2 regions of the Streptomyces nogalater genome follow, and region 1 is predicted to be linked to the other one. Evidence: riboswitches for the same ligand, from Rfam matches in the RefSeq annotation. Region 1 holds a riboswitch; the other holds the start of a gene.
The links. Region 1 has a riboswitch for cobalamin ahead of ABD350_RS34910 (cobalamin biosynthesis protein). Riboswitches for the same ligand answer to the same signal wherever they lie in the genome.
Positions count from the first base shown of each region.

Region 2: linked by a shared signal. The riboswitch ahead of nicT (Nickel transporter NicT) and the one ahead of ABD350_RS34910 (cobalamin biosynthesis protein) in region 1 are both predicted to bind cobalamin.

Region 1 is NZ_BAAASM010000070.1:23,059-31,436, reverse strand. Features, by position in the region: gene ABD350_RS34935 (alpha/beta hydrolase) at 172-1,299, opposite strand; gene ABD350_RS34930 (class II aldolase/adducin family protein) at 1,399-2,100, opposite strand; gene ABD350_RS34925 (lysozyme) at 2,321-3,058, shown strand; gene ABD350_RS34920 (inorganic phosphate transporter) at 3,202-4,485, shown strand; gene ABD350_RS34915 (hypothetical protein) at 4,520-4,741, shown strand; cobalamin riboswitch at 4,927-5,068, shown strand; gene ABD350_RS34910 (cobalamin biosynthesis protein) at 5,167-6,111, shown strand; gene ABD350_RS34905 (cobyric acid synthase) at 6,108-7,616, shown strand; gene cobN (cobaltochelatase subunit CobN) at 7,613-8,378, shown strand, end outside.
Region 2 is NZ_BAAASM010000006.1:240,017-248,394, reverse strand. Features, by position in the region: gene ABD350_RS06835 (hypothetical protein) at 280-762, opposite strand; gene ABD350_RS06830 (PP2C family protein-serine/threonine phosphatase) at 944-2,104, shown strand; gene ABD350_RS06825 (hypothetical protein) at 2,215-3,468, shown strand; gene ABD350_RS06820 (DUF4142 domain-containing protein) at 3,701-4,432, shown strand; gene ABD350_RS06815 (glycoside hydrolase family 13 protein) at 4,449-6,107, opposite strand; gene ABD350_RS06810 (ArsR/SmtB family transcription factor) at 6,187-6,537, opposite strand; cobalamin riboswitch at 6,616-6,799, shown strand; gene nicT (Nickel transporter NicT) at 6,829-7,911, shown strand; gene ABD350_RS06800 (bile acid:sodium symporter family protein) at 7,808-8,378, opposite strand, start outside.

The DNA of each region.
Region 1 (8,378 bases):
GGTCCGAAAACCCAAACGGAATGTCACGGCGGGCGACGGGGCAGGCCAACGCACGGGGCGCGGGGCCGCGGGAGGGACAGGATCGCGCCAGTCGTACGGCCGTGGCCGGATCGACCCCACGGCCGTAACCGGAATGCCGTCCCCCGGCGCATGGGGTCCCGGCGCCGGGGGTCACAGCAACGGGGTGAGGAACCGGCGCAGCCGCTCCTCGTACTCCTCGGGGTCCGCGTTCCACATCGCCGCGTGCGGGGCGTTCGGGACGGTGTGCAGGGTGACCAGGCCGGGCCGGCGCCGGGCGAGCCGGCGGGAGTGCTCCCAGGGCGCGACCTCGTCGCCGGGGCCGTGCACGAGCAGGGTGGGCACCTGGAGCCGGTCCGGGCCGGCGGGCTCGGCGAGCCCGTCGGCCTGCAGTCCGGCCCGGCCCTGCGCGGCCCGCACCGCGAGCGGCAGCAGCGGCTCGGGGGTGTGCCGGGCCCGGACCAGCGCGCGCAGGGTGGCCTGCCAGCTGAGGACCGGAGAGTCGAGGACGAGCCCGGCGACGCGGTCGCGGACCTGGGAGTGCTCTGCGGCGCGCAGCGCCATGGTGGCGCCGGTGGACCAGCCGAGGAGGACGACGCGGCGGGCGCCGTGGCGGACGGCGTACCGGATCGCCGCCTCGACGTCCCGCCACTCCGTCTCGCCGAGGTGGTTCAGCCGGTCCGGCGGGCGGGGCGCGCCGGGGTCGCCGCGGTAGGCGAGGGCGAGGACGGGCAGCCGGCGGGCGTGCAGGAAGCCCATGAGGTTCAGGGCGTGCTCCCGGGTGGTGCCCAGGCCGTGGACGGCGATCACCCAGGTGTCCCGGTCGCCGGGCACGAACCAGGCGGGCAGGGCGCCGAGTTCGCCGGGCACGTCGACGTCGGTGTGGTCCAGGCCGAGGGCGGTGCGGGGGTTGCCGACGTACAGGTTGGGGGTGAGCCAGGCCGCGTCGCCGGCCGTGAGGGTGCCGTGGGTGACGCGTTCCAGGCGCCGTACGACGGTGTCGGCGGCGTGCGGGCCGCCCTCCAGGACGGGGCCGACGACGGCGTGCGAGCCGTCGCCGGCGAGGCCGTAGACGCCGGGGCGCAGGGTGGCCAGATCGCGGGTGAGCGTGATCCGGCCGGCGGCCGTGCCGTGCACGGTGAGCCGGGGCTCGGTGGGCAGCGGGCGGCCCGCCGGCGCCTTCAGCGCGGCGTCGCTGGCGAGCCGGCCGACGACCACGGAAGCCGCGCCGGCGGCCAGGACGGCGGTGACCGCACTGGCGGTCGCTGAGACGGTGCGCACGGATCCAGTGTCACGGCGGCACCGCACGGCGGCCAGCCGAAGGAGGGGGTGGGGTGAGGAGCGCGGGGCATGGAGCGGGCTGCTGTTCGGCAAAAGGGGTCACCTCCGTTGGCCGTACCCCTTCAAACGTTCCCCGACCTCCGCCACTTGTGCCTCGGTGAGCAGGGAGGGGCTCAGGCCCGGTACCGACGACGCCGTCAGCCACAGCCGGCACATCCACTCCAGCTGGGCGGTGCGGTCGAAGGCCTGGTCGAGGGTGGCGCCGTAGGTGATCGTGCCGTGGTTCCCAAGGAGGCAGCCGGAGCGGCCGGCGAGGGCGCGGAGCATGTTCTCGGCCAGTTCGCCGGTGCCGTAGGTCGCGTAGGGGGCGACCCGTACGGGACCGCCGAGGGCGGCTGCCATGTAGTGGACCAGCGGCAGCTCGGGGACGAGCGTGGAGACCGCGGTGGCGTGCACGGCGTGGGTGTGGACGACCGCGCGGGCGTCGGTGGCGCGGTAGACGGCGAGGTGCATGGGCAGCTCGCTGGTCGGCACGAGGGTGCCGAGCACCTGCCGGCCGGTGAGGTCGACGCCGGTGAGGTCGGCGGGGGTGAGCCGGTCGTAGGGCACGCCCGAGGGGGTGACCAGCACGAGGTCGCCGAGGCGGGCGGAGACGTTGCCGGAGGTGCCGACCACCAGCCCGTCGTCGACGGTCCGCCGCGCCGTGGCGACCACCTCCGCCCACAGCCGCGCCACGTCCTCCGCCACGCTCTCCCCGACGTCAGATCGTCCCTCTTTCGCGTTCCGTCGCGGTTCAGCCATGCGGTGATCCTGCCAGCCGGAGGGGCCGGGAGCGGGCGGGGCCGGTCGGTTCGGGCCGGACACTGTGAGGCCGAACGGGGGCATTTCGGGGTGAAACGCCTGAAATCGCCCATTGTTCCGTGATCGGCGGACCTTGAATGACTCCCTCCTGCCCACCCACGGGCGCCGCCGCCCGCGAGCGCCGGCGCGCCCGTCGTCCGTCACCCCCCGGGGGAGTCGCATGGCCCGTGTACCCACCCTTGCCCGTCGCCGCGCAAGCGCCCTCGCGGCGGCCGTGGCGGCAGTCCTCGCCCTCACCGGGCCCGCGGCCGCCGCGGCCAAGCCGCCCAAGGGCCACGACGTGTCGTCGTACCAGCGGCACGTGAACTGGCCAAACGCGCGGAAGAAGGGGGCGCGGTTCGTCTACGTCAAGGCGACCGAGTCCACCGGCTACCGCAACCCCTACTTCACCGGCCAGTACTCCGGCGCCCGCAAGGCCGGGCTGATCCGGGGCGCCTACCACTTCGCCCGCCCGGACCGGTCCTCCGGCGCCAAGCAGGCCGCGTACTTCGTGCGGCACGGCGGCGGCTGGCGGGGGGACGGCTGGACACTGCCGCCCGCGCTCGACATCGAGTACAACCCGTACAGCGCGACGCGCAAGTGCTACGGGCTGAGCAAGAAGCGCATGGTCGGCTGGATCCGTTCGTTCAGCGACGAGACCCGGCGCCGGACGGGCCGCCGCCCGGTGATCTACACGACGACCCACTGGTGGAAGCTGTGCACGGGCAACAGCCGCGCGTTCTCGAAGAACCACCCCCTGTGGATCGCCCGGCACGGGGCCGCCCGGCCGGGGGCGCTGCCCGGCGGCTGGCGGTACTGGACGTTCTGGCAGTACCGCACGAAGGGCACGCTGCCGGGTGACCAGAATCTCTTCAACGGCACCCTGGACCGGCTGCGGGTCTTCGCGCGGTCCCGGTAGCCAAGGGGCGCCCGGCCCGGCGCGGCGGAACAGAACCCCGGTATGGGATTGCCGACACCATCGAGCCCGCCCCAGTTCATCTTCCGTTCACCCAGGTTGCCTACGTTCATCCAGCCAATGACCTCGAACGATTGCCTGGGTAAATGGAAAGCTTCTCGCTGATCCTCGCGATTGTGGTGGTAACCGCTCTCGCGTTCGATTTCACGAACGGTTTCCACGACACCGCGAACGCGATGGCCACCACCATCTCCACAGGCGCCCTGAAGCCCAAGATCGCGGTGACCATGTCCGCCGTCCTCAATCTTGCGGGCGCCTTCCTCTCCGTGGAGGTCGCGAACACGATCTCCAAGGGTCTCGTCGACGAGACCGGCATCCGTCCCGAGGTCATCTTCGCCGCCCTGGTCGGCGCGATCCTCTGGAACCTGCTGACCTGGCTGGTGGGCCTGCCCTCCAGTTCCTCGCACGCCCTCATGGGCGGCCTGGTCGGCGCCACCGTCGCCTCGGCCGGCTTCGGCGCCGTCCACGGCGGCGTCCTGGTCACCAAGGTGCTGCTGCCGGCCGTCGCCGCGCCGGTCGTGGCGGGCCTCGCCTCGTACCTGGCCACCCGGCTCTCCTACGGCATCGGCGGCACCGGCGACAACGAGGCCACCCGCAAGGGCTACCGCGTCGGCCAGATCGCCTCCGCCGGCCTGGTCTCCCTCGCCCACGGCACCAACGACGCCCAGAAGACGATGGGCATCATCACCCTCGCGCTGATCGCGGGCGGCTCCCTCGCCCCCGGCGCCAACCCTCCCACCTGGGTGATCCTCTCCGCCGGCCTCGCCATCGCGCTCGGCACCTACATCGGCGGCTGGCGCATCATCCGCACCATGGGCAAGGGCCTGACCGACCTGGAGCCGCGCCAGGGCTTCGCCGCCCAGACCGGCGCCGCGACCGCCATCCTGGCCTCCTCCCACCTCGGCTTCTCCCTCTCCACCACCCATGTCGTCTCCGGCTCGGTGATGGGCGCGGGCCTCGGCCGCAAGGGCGGCGTGGTCCGCTGGTCCACCGCGACCCGCATGGCCGTCGCCTGGGTGCTCACCCTGCCGGCCGCCGCGCTGGTCGGCGCGGGCGCCGAGGCCGTCACCGGCCTCGGTGACGGGGGCACCGCCGCCGTCGCCGTCTTCCTGGTCGCCGCGAGCGCCGCGATCTGGAAGATCTCCCGCCGCGAGGTCGTCGACCACACCAACGTGATCGAGGAGACCGGCGAGCCCGCCGGTGTCGTCACCGCCGCCATCGCCGCGGTGACCCCGCCGCCCGCCGGCCCGGTCGCCGACAGCCGGACGGCCCCGGCCGCCGAGAAGCTGACGACCGGTGACCTGACGGCCACGATTCCCGCCCCGGCCGCCGAGCCGGCCCCCGCCGCCCCGCCGGCCGCCACGGTCTGACCCGCCCGCACGGTTACTGAAGGAAACAATCCCCATGAAGATCGACTGGGCGGCCCTCGGCTCCGTTCTGGGCGTCAGCGTCGTGTTCACGGTGGGCCTGGTGGCCCTGTTCACCCTCGGCATCAACGGCCTGTCCCGCCGTGAGCGGGCCGCGGCCCGGGGCGGCTCCGCCGCTCTCGCCGTCACCGGCGCCTACGCCTGCTTCGCGGCCTGCGCGGCGGCCGTGGCCTACGGCATCTATCTGATCGTGGCCTGACCGCAGGCCCCCGATTCGTGGCCTGGCCACAGGCCCCCGATTCCCCGCCTCCGCCCCGCCGACCGGCCCGTCCGCCGGACCCGGCGGGGCGGACGCGTGCCGAGGCGGCCCCGAAGACCCGCCCGGCACCCGGCGATGTGGGCCTGAGCACAGTAGGGCATCCCAGGTCAAAGGCAAGTTGACGGCCCTTCCGGGCACGTGGTGGACTGCCCAGGCCATGTACGGCGGCAGCAGAGGAAGCCGGTGCGAATCCGGCGCGGTCCCGCCACTGTCACCGGGGAGGAAACCCCGGGAGCCAGGAACTCTCGCCGCCGGAATCCGTCGAACCAGGGCGTGGACACCCTGAGTGAGGACACGAATCGCCATGCTCGGCTGCCGAAGGACCCGTACCGGGAACACCCCTGTGCCCACGGCCGGCTGAGCCGATGGGTGCCGACCGCACATACGCGTACGGCGCCGCCGCCGGCGTCCTCGGCGATCTGCTCCTCGGCGATCCCCGCCGCGGGCACCCGGTCGCCGCGTTCGGCCGCGCGGCCACGGCCGTGGAAGGCGCCTTGTGGCACGACCACCGCGGCTGGGGCGCCGTGCACACCGCCGTGTGCGCCGGTGGCGCCGTCGCGCTGGGGGCACTGGCCGCACGCGCCGTACGCCCCTCCCCTGCCGCCTCCGTCGCGCTGACCGCCGCCGCCACCTGGGCCGTCGTCGGCGGCACCTCGCTCGCCCGCGAGGCCCGCGCCGTCGGGCACGCCCTGGCGGCGGGGGACGTCGAGGCCGCCCGCGCCCGGCTGCCCCATCTGTGCGGCCGGGACCCGCAGGCACTGGACGCCGACGCAATGGCCCGGGCCGTGGTCGAGTCGGTCGCCGAGAACACCTCCGACGCCGTGGTGGGCGCCCTGGTGTGGGGAGCGGTCGCCGGGGTGCCGGGGCTGCTCGGCTTCCGGGCCGTCAACACCCTGGACGCGATGGTCGGTCACAAGTCGCCCCGCCACCGCCGCTACGGCTGGGCCTCCGCCCGCCTCGACGACGTCGCCGGCTGGCCGGGCGCCCGGCTCACCGCCGTGCTCGCCACCGTCGCCGGACCCGACCCGCGCGGCGCCCTGCGCGCCTGGAAGGCCGACGCCCGCAAGCACCCGAGCCCCAACGCCGGCCCCGTGGAGGCCGCGTTCGCGGGCGCCCTCGGCGTCCGGCTGGGCGGAACGCTCTCCTACGGCGGCCGGGTCGAACACCGGCCCGTGCTCAACGGCGGCACCGGACGCCCGGTCCGGGTCGCCGACATCGACCGGGCCGTACGGCTCTCCCGCCGCGTCGGCCTGCTCGCCCTCGGCACCACACTCGCCGCGCGCGCACTCCTGAAGGGACGTGGGAAGTGAACGGTGGTCTCCTCGTGGCCGGCACCACCTCGGACGCCGGCAAGAGTGTCGTGACGGCCGGGATCTGCCGGTGGCTGGTCCGCCAGGGCGTGAAGGTGGCGCCGTTCAAGGCGCAGAACATGTCCCTGAACTCGTTCGTGACCCGCGAGGGCGCGGAGATCGGCCGCGCCCAGGCCATGCAGGCCCAGGCCTGCCGGATCGAGCCGACCGCGCTGATGAACCCGGTGCTGCTCAAGCCCGGCGGCGAGCAGAGCAGCCAGGTGGTGCTGCTCGGCAAGCCGGTGGGCGAGCTGAGCGCGCGCGGCTACCACGGCGGACGTCAACAGCGGCTGCTGGGCACGGTATTGGACTGCCTGGCCGAACTGCGGGGCACGTATGACGCGGTGATCTGCGAGGGGGCGGGCAGCCCGGCCGAGATCAACCTGCGGCGGACCGACATCGTCAACATGGGCATCGCGCGGGGCGCGCGGCTGCCGGTGCTGGTGGTGGGCGACATCGACCGCGGGGGCGTCTTCGCGTCCTTCTTCGGCACGGTCGCCCTGCTCTCGCCCGAGGACCAGGAACTGGTCGCCGGATTCCTGGTGAACAAGTTCCGCGGCGACGTCGGCCTGCTGGAACCCGGCCTGGAGATGCTGCACGGCCTCACCGGGCGGCGGACCTACGGCGTGCTGCCCTTCCGGCACGGGCTCGGCATCGACGAGGAGGACGGACTGCGGGTCTCGCTGCGGGGCACCGTACGGGAATCCGCCGTCACTCCCCCGGTCGGCGAGGACGTGCTGCGGGTCGCCGTATGCGCGATCCCGCTGATGTCCAACTTCACCGACGTGGACGCGCTGGCCGCCGAACCGGGCGTGGTCGTACGGTTCGTGGACCGGCCGGAGGAACTGGCCGACGCCGACCTCGTGGTGGTCCCCGGCACCCGCGGCACCGTGCGGGCGCTCCAGTGGCTGCGGGAACGCGGGCTGGCGGACGCCCTCGTGCGCCGGGCCGCCGGACACCGCCCCGTCCTCGGCATCTGCGGCGGCTTCCAGATCCTCGGCGAGCACATCGAGGACGACGTCGAGAGCCGTCAGGGACACGTCGACGGGCTCGGCATCCTGCCCGTGCGGGTGCGGTTCGCCCGCGAGAAGACCCTCACCCGGCCCACCGGCCAGGCCCTCGGCGAACCCGTCGACGGCTACGAGATCCACCACGGCGTGGCCACGGTCGAGGGCGGCGAACCCTTCCTCGACGGCTGCCGCGTCGGCCAGACCTGGGGCACCCACTGGCACGGCTCCCTGGAGTCGGACGGCTTCCGGCGGGCCTTCCTGCGCGAGGTGGCCGCCGCCGCGGGCCGCCGCTTCGTGCCCGCCCCGGACACCTCCTTCGCCGCGCTGCGCGAGGAGCAGCTCGACCGGCTCGGCGACCTGATCGAACAGCACGCGGACACGGACGCGCTGTGGCGGCTCATCGAGTCCGGCGCGCCGCAAGGACTGCCTTTCATTCCACCGGGAGCGCCCGCATGAGCACAGTGTTGTTGTTGTCGACCGCCGACACGGATCTGCTGGCGGCCCGGGCCTCGGGCGCCGGCTACCGCATCGGCAACCCCACCCGGGTCGATGTCGCCGAGGAGCTCCCGGCCCTGATCGAGGGCGCGGACCTGGCCGTCGTACGGCTGCTGGGCGGCAAGCGGGCCTGGGAGGACGGGCTGGCCGCGCTGAAGGCGTCCGGCATCCCGACCGTGCTGCTGGGCGGCGAGGCCGTGCCGGACGCCGAGCTGATGGCCGAGTCCTCGGTGCCCGCCGGTGTGGTCGCGGAGGCGCTGAAGTACCTCGTCGAGGGCGGCCCCGCGAACCTGCTGGAGCTGTCCCGGTTCCTGTCGGACACCGTGCTGCTGACCGGCGAGGGCTTCGAGGAGCCGCGCCGCATGCCCGAGTTCGGCGTGCACGGCGCCTACGACCTCCGAGGCGGCCGCCCGACCGTGGGCGTGCTGTTCTACCGGGCGCACGAACTGAGCGGCAACACCGCCTTCGTGGACACCCTGTGCCAGGCCGTCGAGGCGGCCGGCGCCAACGCCCTGCCCGTGTACTGCGGTTCGCTGCGCGGCGCGGACCCCGCGCTGTACGAGCTGCTGGGCCGGGCCGACGCGCTGGTGGCCACCGTCCTCGCGGCCGGCGGCGCCCACGCCTCCCAGGCGTCCGCGGGCGGCGACGACGAGGCGTGGGACATCGGCGCGCTCGCCGACCTGGACGTCCCCGTCCTGCAAGGGCTGTGCCTCACCTCCTCGC
Region 2 (8,378 bases), on a different contig from region 1:
GCAAGGGCCCCCGGAGCCCGGGCGCGAGCGGGAGCACTGCGTTCGGGCGGCGGGAGGACCCGTGTGGCGCAAGGGAGGGTTCCATCCTCCGGTGGAGGGTTCGTCCGGGCGGGTGTTTGCTGGTGCTGGGTGGTTCCGGCGCGGCCGGCTTCTCATGGGTCGTGGAGCCGGACCGGAACCGGGCCCCTGCCCCGGTGGGGCGAAAGGGGCACACGGGGAAAGGCGTGGGTCCCGGCGGACCGTCCGGGACCCACGCGCCGTTCGCCGCCCGTACGCCGCTCAGCGGATCCGGCGTCCGAAGGCGTCCTCCCGCGTGTAGTAGCGGTAGAAGAAGGCGATGAAGGTGGCCGCCGCGACCAGCAGGGAGATCAGTATCGACCGGAGCACCGGCTTGCCGGTCTGGGCGTACAGGAAGCCGAACGCGCAGCCGACGAACGCGGTCCACAGCAGTGCGTGCACCTCCCGCAGCATCAGGGGCGCCAGCGTCAGCAGCACCATGCACAGCACCGCGAACACCAGCGCGCTGACGAAGCCGAGAAGCAGGTTCCAGCCGGTGATCGGGCCGCCGGAGCGGTTGTTGGCCGCCACCCAGTAGCCGTAGACCAGGCCCAGCACGACCGGCACGGCGAGCCGGGCCAGTCTGTGGGTGCGGGCGTCGAAGACGTCGGGCGGGCGGGCGCGTACGTCGGACGCCCGGGCCTCCGCCTCGGGCGTGCGGCCGGGCCGGGACATGCCGCCGGGCGCGGGTGCCGCTTGAGCCATGAGAGCACTCCTTACTCCTCGCCCCCCGATTTACTCCTCGCCCCCGATCTGCCTTGGCTACCAGGGCACACCTGCGAGGAGGGCCCGGCAACTCGGCCAGGAGGGTGGCCGGTGCCCGGATGCGTGCGGTTGCCCCCCGTGCTTCGCTTGGGGGCATGGAGGGCTGCCGGCCGTGACGTGGATGGAGTACGGGCGGCGACCGCTGCTGCGGGTGCGCGGGCGCAGCGTCGCCTGGCTGCCCCCGCTGCTGCTCCTCACCGGCATCGTCCTGCTGGACTTCTCCACCGGCGAGAGACTGCGGATGATCTCCTGGATCGTCCTGGTCCCGGGCATCTCCTCGGCGATCTGCGGGGTGTGGACGACGGCCGGGTACGGGCTGCTGGCGGTGGCCACGTACGTCCTCGTGGACAGCGCCTGGCCCGAGCAGTACCAGGCCGGGCTCGGCGACTTCATCCTGGTCGCCGTGGGCGGCGCCCTGGCCACCCTCGCCGCGGCCGTGCGCGTACGCCGGGAACGGCAGGTCGTGCACATCCGGGACATCGCCGACACCACCCGGCGCACCGTACTGCGCCCGCTGCCGCCCGACTGGGCCGGGCTGGAGCAGGCGGGGGTGTATCTGGCCGCCGACGTCGAGGCCCGGGTCGGCGGCGACTTCTACGACATCCAGCCCAGCCCGCACGGCACCCGCGTCCTCGTCGGCGACGTGCAGGGCAAGGGCCTCGGCGCGGTGGAGGCGGCCGCCGCGTTGCTCGGCACGTTCCGCGAGGCCGGGTACCACGAGAAGGAAATCGGGATCGTCGCCGAGCGGCTGGAGATCCGGATGCTGCGGCACCGCTCCCACACCGCCGCGCTCGGCGGGGCCGACGGCGACCGGTTCGCCACGGCCGTCCTGATCGCCTTCCCCGCGGGCACGCCGGAGACCCTGGAGATGGTGAACTTCGGTCACGAACCACCGCTGGTCGTCGGCCCGCGCGGAGTCCGCGAGCTGCCCAGCGGCGAGGGCGTGCCGCTGGGCTGCGCCGACCTCGCGGGCGGCCTGCTGCCGCCCGTGCGCCGGGTGCCGCTGGCGACGGACGAGACGCTGCTGCTGGTCACCGACGGGGTGACCGAGGCCCGTGACGGGCCCGGCGACTTCTACGACCTGGCCCGCGAGGTCACCCGGACGGTCCGCGCCGACCCGCGCCGGGCCGCCCCGCACCGGCTGGTCCGCCGGGTCCGCGACGGCGTACTGCGGCACACCGGGGGCCGGCTGGCGGACGACACCACGATCTTCGCGGTGCGGCGGCTGCCCGGCGGCGGGGGCCCGCCGGGCGACCTCGAACAGGGATGTTTGCGGTACTGAGGCCCCGGCGCGCGGCGCCAGCGGTTACGGTGCTGGCTGGAGAGCGGATCTACGGAGCCCTCGGGACCGACGGGGCTCCCGGGGGCCACAGGGTGACAGGGGGAGGCACGATGCCCGGAACCGTGCTGCTGCTCGCGGCCGCGCCGGTGGGCCGGGGGCGTCTGGTGGACGCCGCCGGTGTCCTGCCGGTGCTGGCGGCCGTCGCCCCCGCCGTGCTGTCCGGCGCCGACACCGCGAACGTCGTGGAGCTCGCCGACCCGCTGGAACCGCAGGCCGTCCTGACCCGGCTGCGGGCCGCCGCGGCGGCGCCCGGGCCGCTCACCGTGTACCTCACCGGGCAACTGCACCTGGACCGGCGCCAGCACCGGCCCCATCTGGCCCTGGCCCGCACCACGGCGGCCACCGTCCGCTACACCGCGCTGCCCTGGCACTGGATCCGGGAGGAGCTGCGCCTGCGCTCGGCCGCGGACACCGCGCTCGTGGTCGACCTGCACGCCGACACCGAGGCCTGGAAGCACGTCACCGAGCGCGGCCTCGACTGCGGGCCGTCCACCGCCGTGTACGGCCGTGTCGCCCCGCCCGCCCGGCGGGGCCCGGCCGAGCCGGCGTACATGAAGACGGTCGCGACCCTCCTGCGCAGCGGCCACCGCCCCCCACTGGGCATCCTGCACGAGCAGGCCCTGAGCCGGATACCGGAGGAGACCCGGGGGAACCTGCTGCTGGCACACGCGGGGGGCCACGTGGCGAGCGGTGCACCCCCGGCACCCCCGGCACCCTCGGCACCCCCGGCCCCCTCGGCACCGCCGGTACCCCCGGCCGCCCTCGCAGCGGCGTCGGGCCTTTCGGCGCCGGGGCTTCCGGCGCCCTGGGAACCCGCCGCGGACCGGCCCGGCGACCGGCCGAGCGAGGGGCCCGGCGCCCGGACGAGCGACCGGACCGACGTCGATCCGCATGCCGCCATCAGCGCCGCCGTACAGGGTGGCCTGCACCGGGAGGCGGACGATCTGGCCGCGCGGTACGAGGAGGCCGCCGTGCGGGCGTACGGCGCCGGGTCCGAGCAGGCGTTGCACTGGCGGGAGGTCCGCGCCGACCTGGCGATGTTCGCCGGGGACCCGGTGCGCAGCTGCCGGGCCTGGCTGGCGGTGGCCGAGGCGCGGCTGGCCGCCGGGCAGACGGCGGACGCGCCCGCCGTGGAGGCGGCCGTGGACCGCGCCCACCACCAGTGGAGCCGCGTCGAGGACCCGGCGGCGGCCCGCGAACTCGGCACCGCGCTCGCGGAGTTGCGCCTCAGGGTGCCCGGGCGCCGGCGCGGCGCGCTGGAGAACGTCCGGCGGCAGCTGGGCCGGCTCCAGGCCGCGCCGTAGGCCCAGGGCGGCGGAGGTCAGCCTTCACCCGGGCGGCGGACAAGGGCCGGCCGACGGCAGCGGCCGATTCTTTACCCGTGTGCCCTGAGACGAACCCGCCCCGCGTCCGTACCGCCTGGGTGTCCGGACCCCGCGTACCGCCGCGCGTCCGGACCGTCGACGGAAGACCCCGGCAGGAGGCACGGTGCGCTTTTCACGGAACGCGACGGGAACGCTGTTCGTGGGCGGTGCGATGGCCCTGACCCTCGCCGCGCTCGCCTACCCGGGCATGCTCGGCCTGAGCAAGGTCTCCGGCGCGCCGGACCGCGTCATCGCCAGTACCCAGTGGGGGCCGCTGACCGAGCAGGACCGGGACTTCGTGGTGAAGGTGCGGGCGGCCGGGCTGTGGGAGTACCCCGTCGGGCAGCTCGGGCTGCGCAAGGGAGGCTCCCCCGCGGTGATCACGGCGAGCCGGCACCTGGTCGACGGGCACGCGGCGCTCGACACCACCTGCCGGAAGATCGCCCCGATGCTGGACATCACGCTGCCCGACGAGGCGAGCCCCCAGCAGCGGGGCTTCGTCCGGCAGCTGGACGGGGAGAGCGGCAGGCAGTTCGACACCGACTTCGCCAACATCCTGCGGATGACGCACGGCTCCATCTTCAACACGGTGGCGAAGATCCGTTCCACCACGAAGAACTCGCTGGTGCGGGCCCTCGCCGACCAGGCCAACGACACCGTGCTGGACCACATCTCCGTGATGGAGCGAACGGGCCTGGTCGACTTCGACCGGACCCTGTTCCAGCAGACCACCCCGCCCAAGCTGCCCGACTCCGACCTGACCCCGCCGCCCCCGGCGGCCGGCCGGCCCCAGGTGGTCCTCACCCCGCCGCCGTCGGCCACCTCCACGCCGGTGGACATCGACGGCATCGCGGGCGGCACCACCACCGGGGCCGGGCCGGGCCCGGCCCCGCCGGCCGGCTAGCCCCCGCCGGAAGGGCCTAGGCCAGCCACACGGTGGTGTCCGGCGGCAGCGCCCCGCCGCCCGGCAGCGGGGCACTGCCGAGCAGGACCTCGCCGGGCGGCAGCGGCACCGGCTCGGTGCCCAGGTTGGTGACGCAGCGCCAGCCCTCGGTGCGGGTGAAGTCCAGGACGCCGGCCGGCGCGTCCGGGGCCCAGGTCAGCGTCTCGCCGTCCAGCAGCTTGCGGCGCAGCCGCAGGGCCGTGCGGTACAGCTCCAGCGTGGAGCCCTCGACCCCGGTCTGCGCCTCCACCGCGTAGGCCGCGAAGGACGCCGGCTGCGGCAGCCAGCCCGCCCCGGGCCCGAAGCCGTAGGACGGTCCGGTCGTCGTCCACGGCAGCGGCACCCGGCAGCCGTCGCGGCCCTTGCGGGTGTGGCCGGTCTGCTCCCAGATCGGGTCCTGGAGTACCTGGGTGGGCAGGTCGGCGACCTCGGGCAGGCCGAGTTCCTCCCCCTGGTACAGATACGCCGAGCCGGGCAGCGCCAGCATCAGCAGGGTCGCCGCCCGGGCCCGGCGCAGCCCGGCGGCCGGGTCGACGGAGGGCGCCGTGCCGTGGGTGAGCAGCCAGGCGTCCGGGTCGGTGCCGGGCGGCAGCAGCAGCCGGGAGGCGTGCCGTACGACATCGTGGTTGGACAGCACCCAGGTCGCGGAGGCACCGGCCGAGTGGGCCGTGGCCAGCTCGCCGGAGATGATCCCGCGCAGCTCCGCCGCGTCCCAGCGGGCCTGGAGGTACTCGAAGTTGAAGGCCTGGCCGAGTTCGTCGGGGCGGGCGTACAGGGACCGGCGGCCGCCCGGGACCCAGGCCTCGGCGACGGCCATGCGCGGCGGGCGGTAGGCGTCGAAGATCTTGCGCCAGTCGCGGTAGATCTCGTGCACCTCGTCCCGGTCCCAGTACGGGTGGCTGCCCGGCGGCAGGTGCCGCAGGGCCGTCTCGCCGGCCGTGCCGAGGGCGCCGAGGTCCCGCAGCGGCTCGGTGAGGTCCTTGGCCAGGCCGTGTGCGACGTCCACGCGGAAGCCGTCCACACCCCGGTCGGACCAGAACCGCAGGGTGGTGCGGAAGTCGCCGCGGACCTCCTCGTTGTCCCAGTTCAGGTCGGGCTGCTCGGGGGCGAACAGGTGCAGGTACCACTCCCCGTCCGCCACCCGGTGCCAGGCGCTGCCGCCGAACACCGACTGCCAGTCGGTGGGCGGCAGTTCCCCCTGCGCGCCGCGCCCCGGCCGGAAGACGTACCGCTCCCGGGCCGCCGACCCGGGCCCGGCGCGCAGCGCCTCCTGGAACCAGCGGTGCAGGTGGGAGGTGTGGTTGGGGACGATGTCCACGACGACCTTCAGGCCCAGCCGGTGCGCCTCGCCCACCAGGGCGTCGAAGTCGTCCAGGGTGCCGAGGCGTTCGTCGACACCACGCGGGTCGATGACGTCGTAGCCGCCGTCGGCGAGTTCGGAGGGGTAGAAGGGGCTCAGCCACAGCGCGTCGACGCCGAGCGCTGCGAGGTGGGTCAGCCGCTGGGTCAGGCCCCGGAGGTCGCCGAGGCCGTCGCCGTCGGCGTCGGCGAAGCTGCGGGGATAGACCTGGTAGATGACGGCCTGACGCCACCAGTCGGGGTTCCTGGACGAGAGGTCCGGCGGGCGGTCTGCCATACGGGCTCCCAAGGGACGGACGACAGTACGGGATCTGTATCTGTCCACATTGCCCGAAAGGGAACCTTTTCCGGGGCGGTCAGGCGGCGCAGTGCTCCAACAGGCCCCTTACGTCCTCGTCCACCACCCGATAGCGCACCACGCGCCCCTCTTTCTCCCCCGCCACGACCCCCGCCGCGCGCAGCAGCCGCAGGGCCTGGGAGACGGCCGGGTCGTTCATGCCCGTGGCGATCGCCAGGTCCGACACGGCCAGCGGCCCGGTCCGGTGCAGGGCGAGCAGCAGCGCGAGCCGGTTGGCGTCGGCCAGCAGCGAGAAACGGTCGGCCCAGGTGCGCAGACGCCCCGCGTCGCCGATGGCGGCGATCGCCTCGCACACCCGGTGACCGTCGATGGTCCGACGACCGGCACGGTCGGCAGGCACGAGATGCATACACCCATCCTGACAGGCCCCGGTGTGATCTTGCATACCTGCCCGACTGCGCAGCTATGCAGGGAACCACGCGCCCCTCTACGGTGGGCGGGCCGTGGTGTTCGGGAAGCCGGTGTGAGACCGGAGCGGCCCTCGCCACTGTGATCGGGGAGTTCCCGTTCCGTCCGGCAGCCGCCGGGCCACTGGTCGCAGGACCGGGAAGGCAGGAACGGCGGACGCGTGACCCGTAAGCCAGGAGACCGGCCACGGCAGCTCACGAAGTGATCCACGAGGTGCTGGAGCGTGAACCCGATGGCTGATGCCGCTACTTTCCGCTGGCGACGTGAGGACACCCTGAAGACGGCGGGGCTGCTGGTGGTGATCCTCGCCCTGCATGTCGTCGCCTTCGGGATCCTGTTTCTGATGGTCGCCCCACGGCACTACGAGGTCGGCACCGAGGTGTTCGGCGTGGGGCTCGGGATCACCGCCTACACCCTCGGCATGCGCCACGCCTTCGACGCCGACCACATCGCGGCGATCGACAACACCACCCGCAAGCTGATGGCCGACGGCAAGCGGCCGGTGTCGGTGGGGTTCTGGTTCGCGCTCGGACACTCCAGCGTCGTCGTGCTGCTGGCCCTGCTGATCGCGGGCGGCACCTCGCTGGCCGGGAAGGTGATGAACGAGGGCTCCACCACCCACCAGGTGCTCGGGGTGCTCGGTACGACGATCTCCGGGTCCTTCCTCTACCTCATCGCCGCCCTGAACCTGGTCGCCCTGGCGGGCATCCTGAAGGTGTTCCGGGCGATGCGCGCGGGCGGGTACGACGAGTCGGAGCTGGAACGGCACCTGGACTCGCGGGGGTTCATGAACCGGCTGCTGGGGCGGCTGACCAAGTCCGTGTCCCGGCCGGGGCAGATGTACCCGCTGGGCTTCCTCTTCGGCCTCGGCTTCGACACGGCCACCGAGGTCAGCCTGATGGTGATGGCCGGCTCGGGCGCGGCGGCCGGCCTGCCCTGGTACGCGATCCTGTGCCTGCCGCTGCTGTTCGCCGCCGGGATGAGCCTGTTCGACACCCTCGACGGCACGTTCATGAACTTCGCCTACCAGTGGGCGTTCGCCAACCCCGTCCGCAAGGTCTTCTACAACCTGGCCATCACCGGCCTGTCCATCGCGGTGGCCTTCTTCATCGGCACCATCGAACTGGTCGGCGTGCTGCACGAGAAGTTCGGCCTGAGCGATCCGGTCACCGGCTGGGTGGCCGGCCTGGACCTGGACAACGTCGGCTATCTCATCGTCGGCCTGTTCGTGGCGGTGTGGGCGGCGGCACTGGCGTACTGGCGGCTGGCGCGGGTGGAGGAGCGCTGGTCGGTGCGGGCGGCGCCGACCGACTGAGCCGGCGGGCGAGCGCGGCGCAGACCACCAGCTGGAGGGTGTGGTACAGCATCAGCGGCAGGACGGCCATGGCGACCTCGTCCGCGGGGAACAGCACGGAGGCCATGGGCAGTCCGCTGGCCAGACTCTTGGTCGCCCCGCAGAAGACCGCCGTCACCCGGTCCTCGCGGGGCAGCCGCAGCGCCCGCGCGGAGCGGTCGGCGAGCAGCAGGGCGACGCCGAGCAGCACCGCCACCAGCACGCCGAGCAGGATCAGCCGGCCGGGGGACACCCGCTGCCAGATGCCGGTGGTCATGCCCCGGCTGAACGCCGCGTAGACGACCAGCAGGATCGACCCCCGGTCGCACAGGCCGATCACCTTGCGGTGCCGGCCGAGCCAGCCGGAGATCCACCGCCGTACCGCCTGCCCTGCGAGGAACGGCAGCAGCAACTGCACGGCGATGTCGCCGAGTTGGCCGAGGCCGATC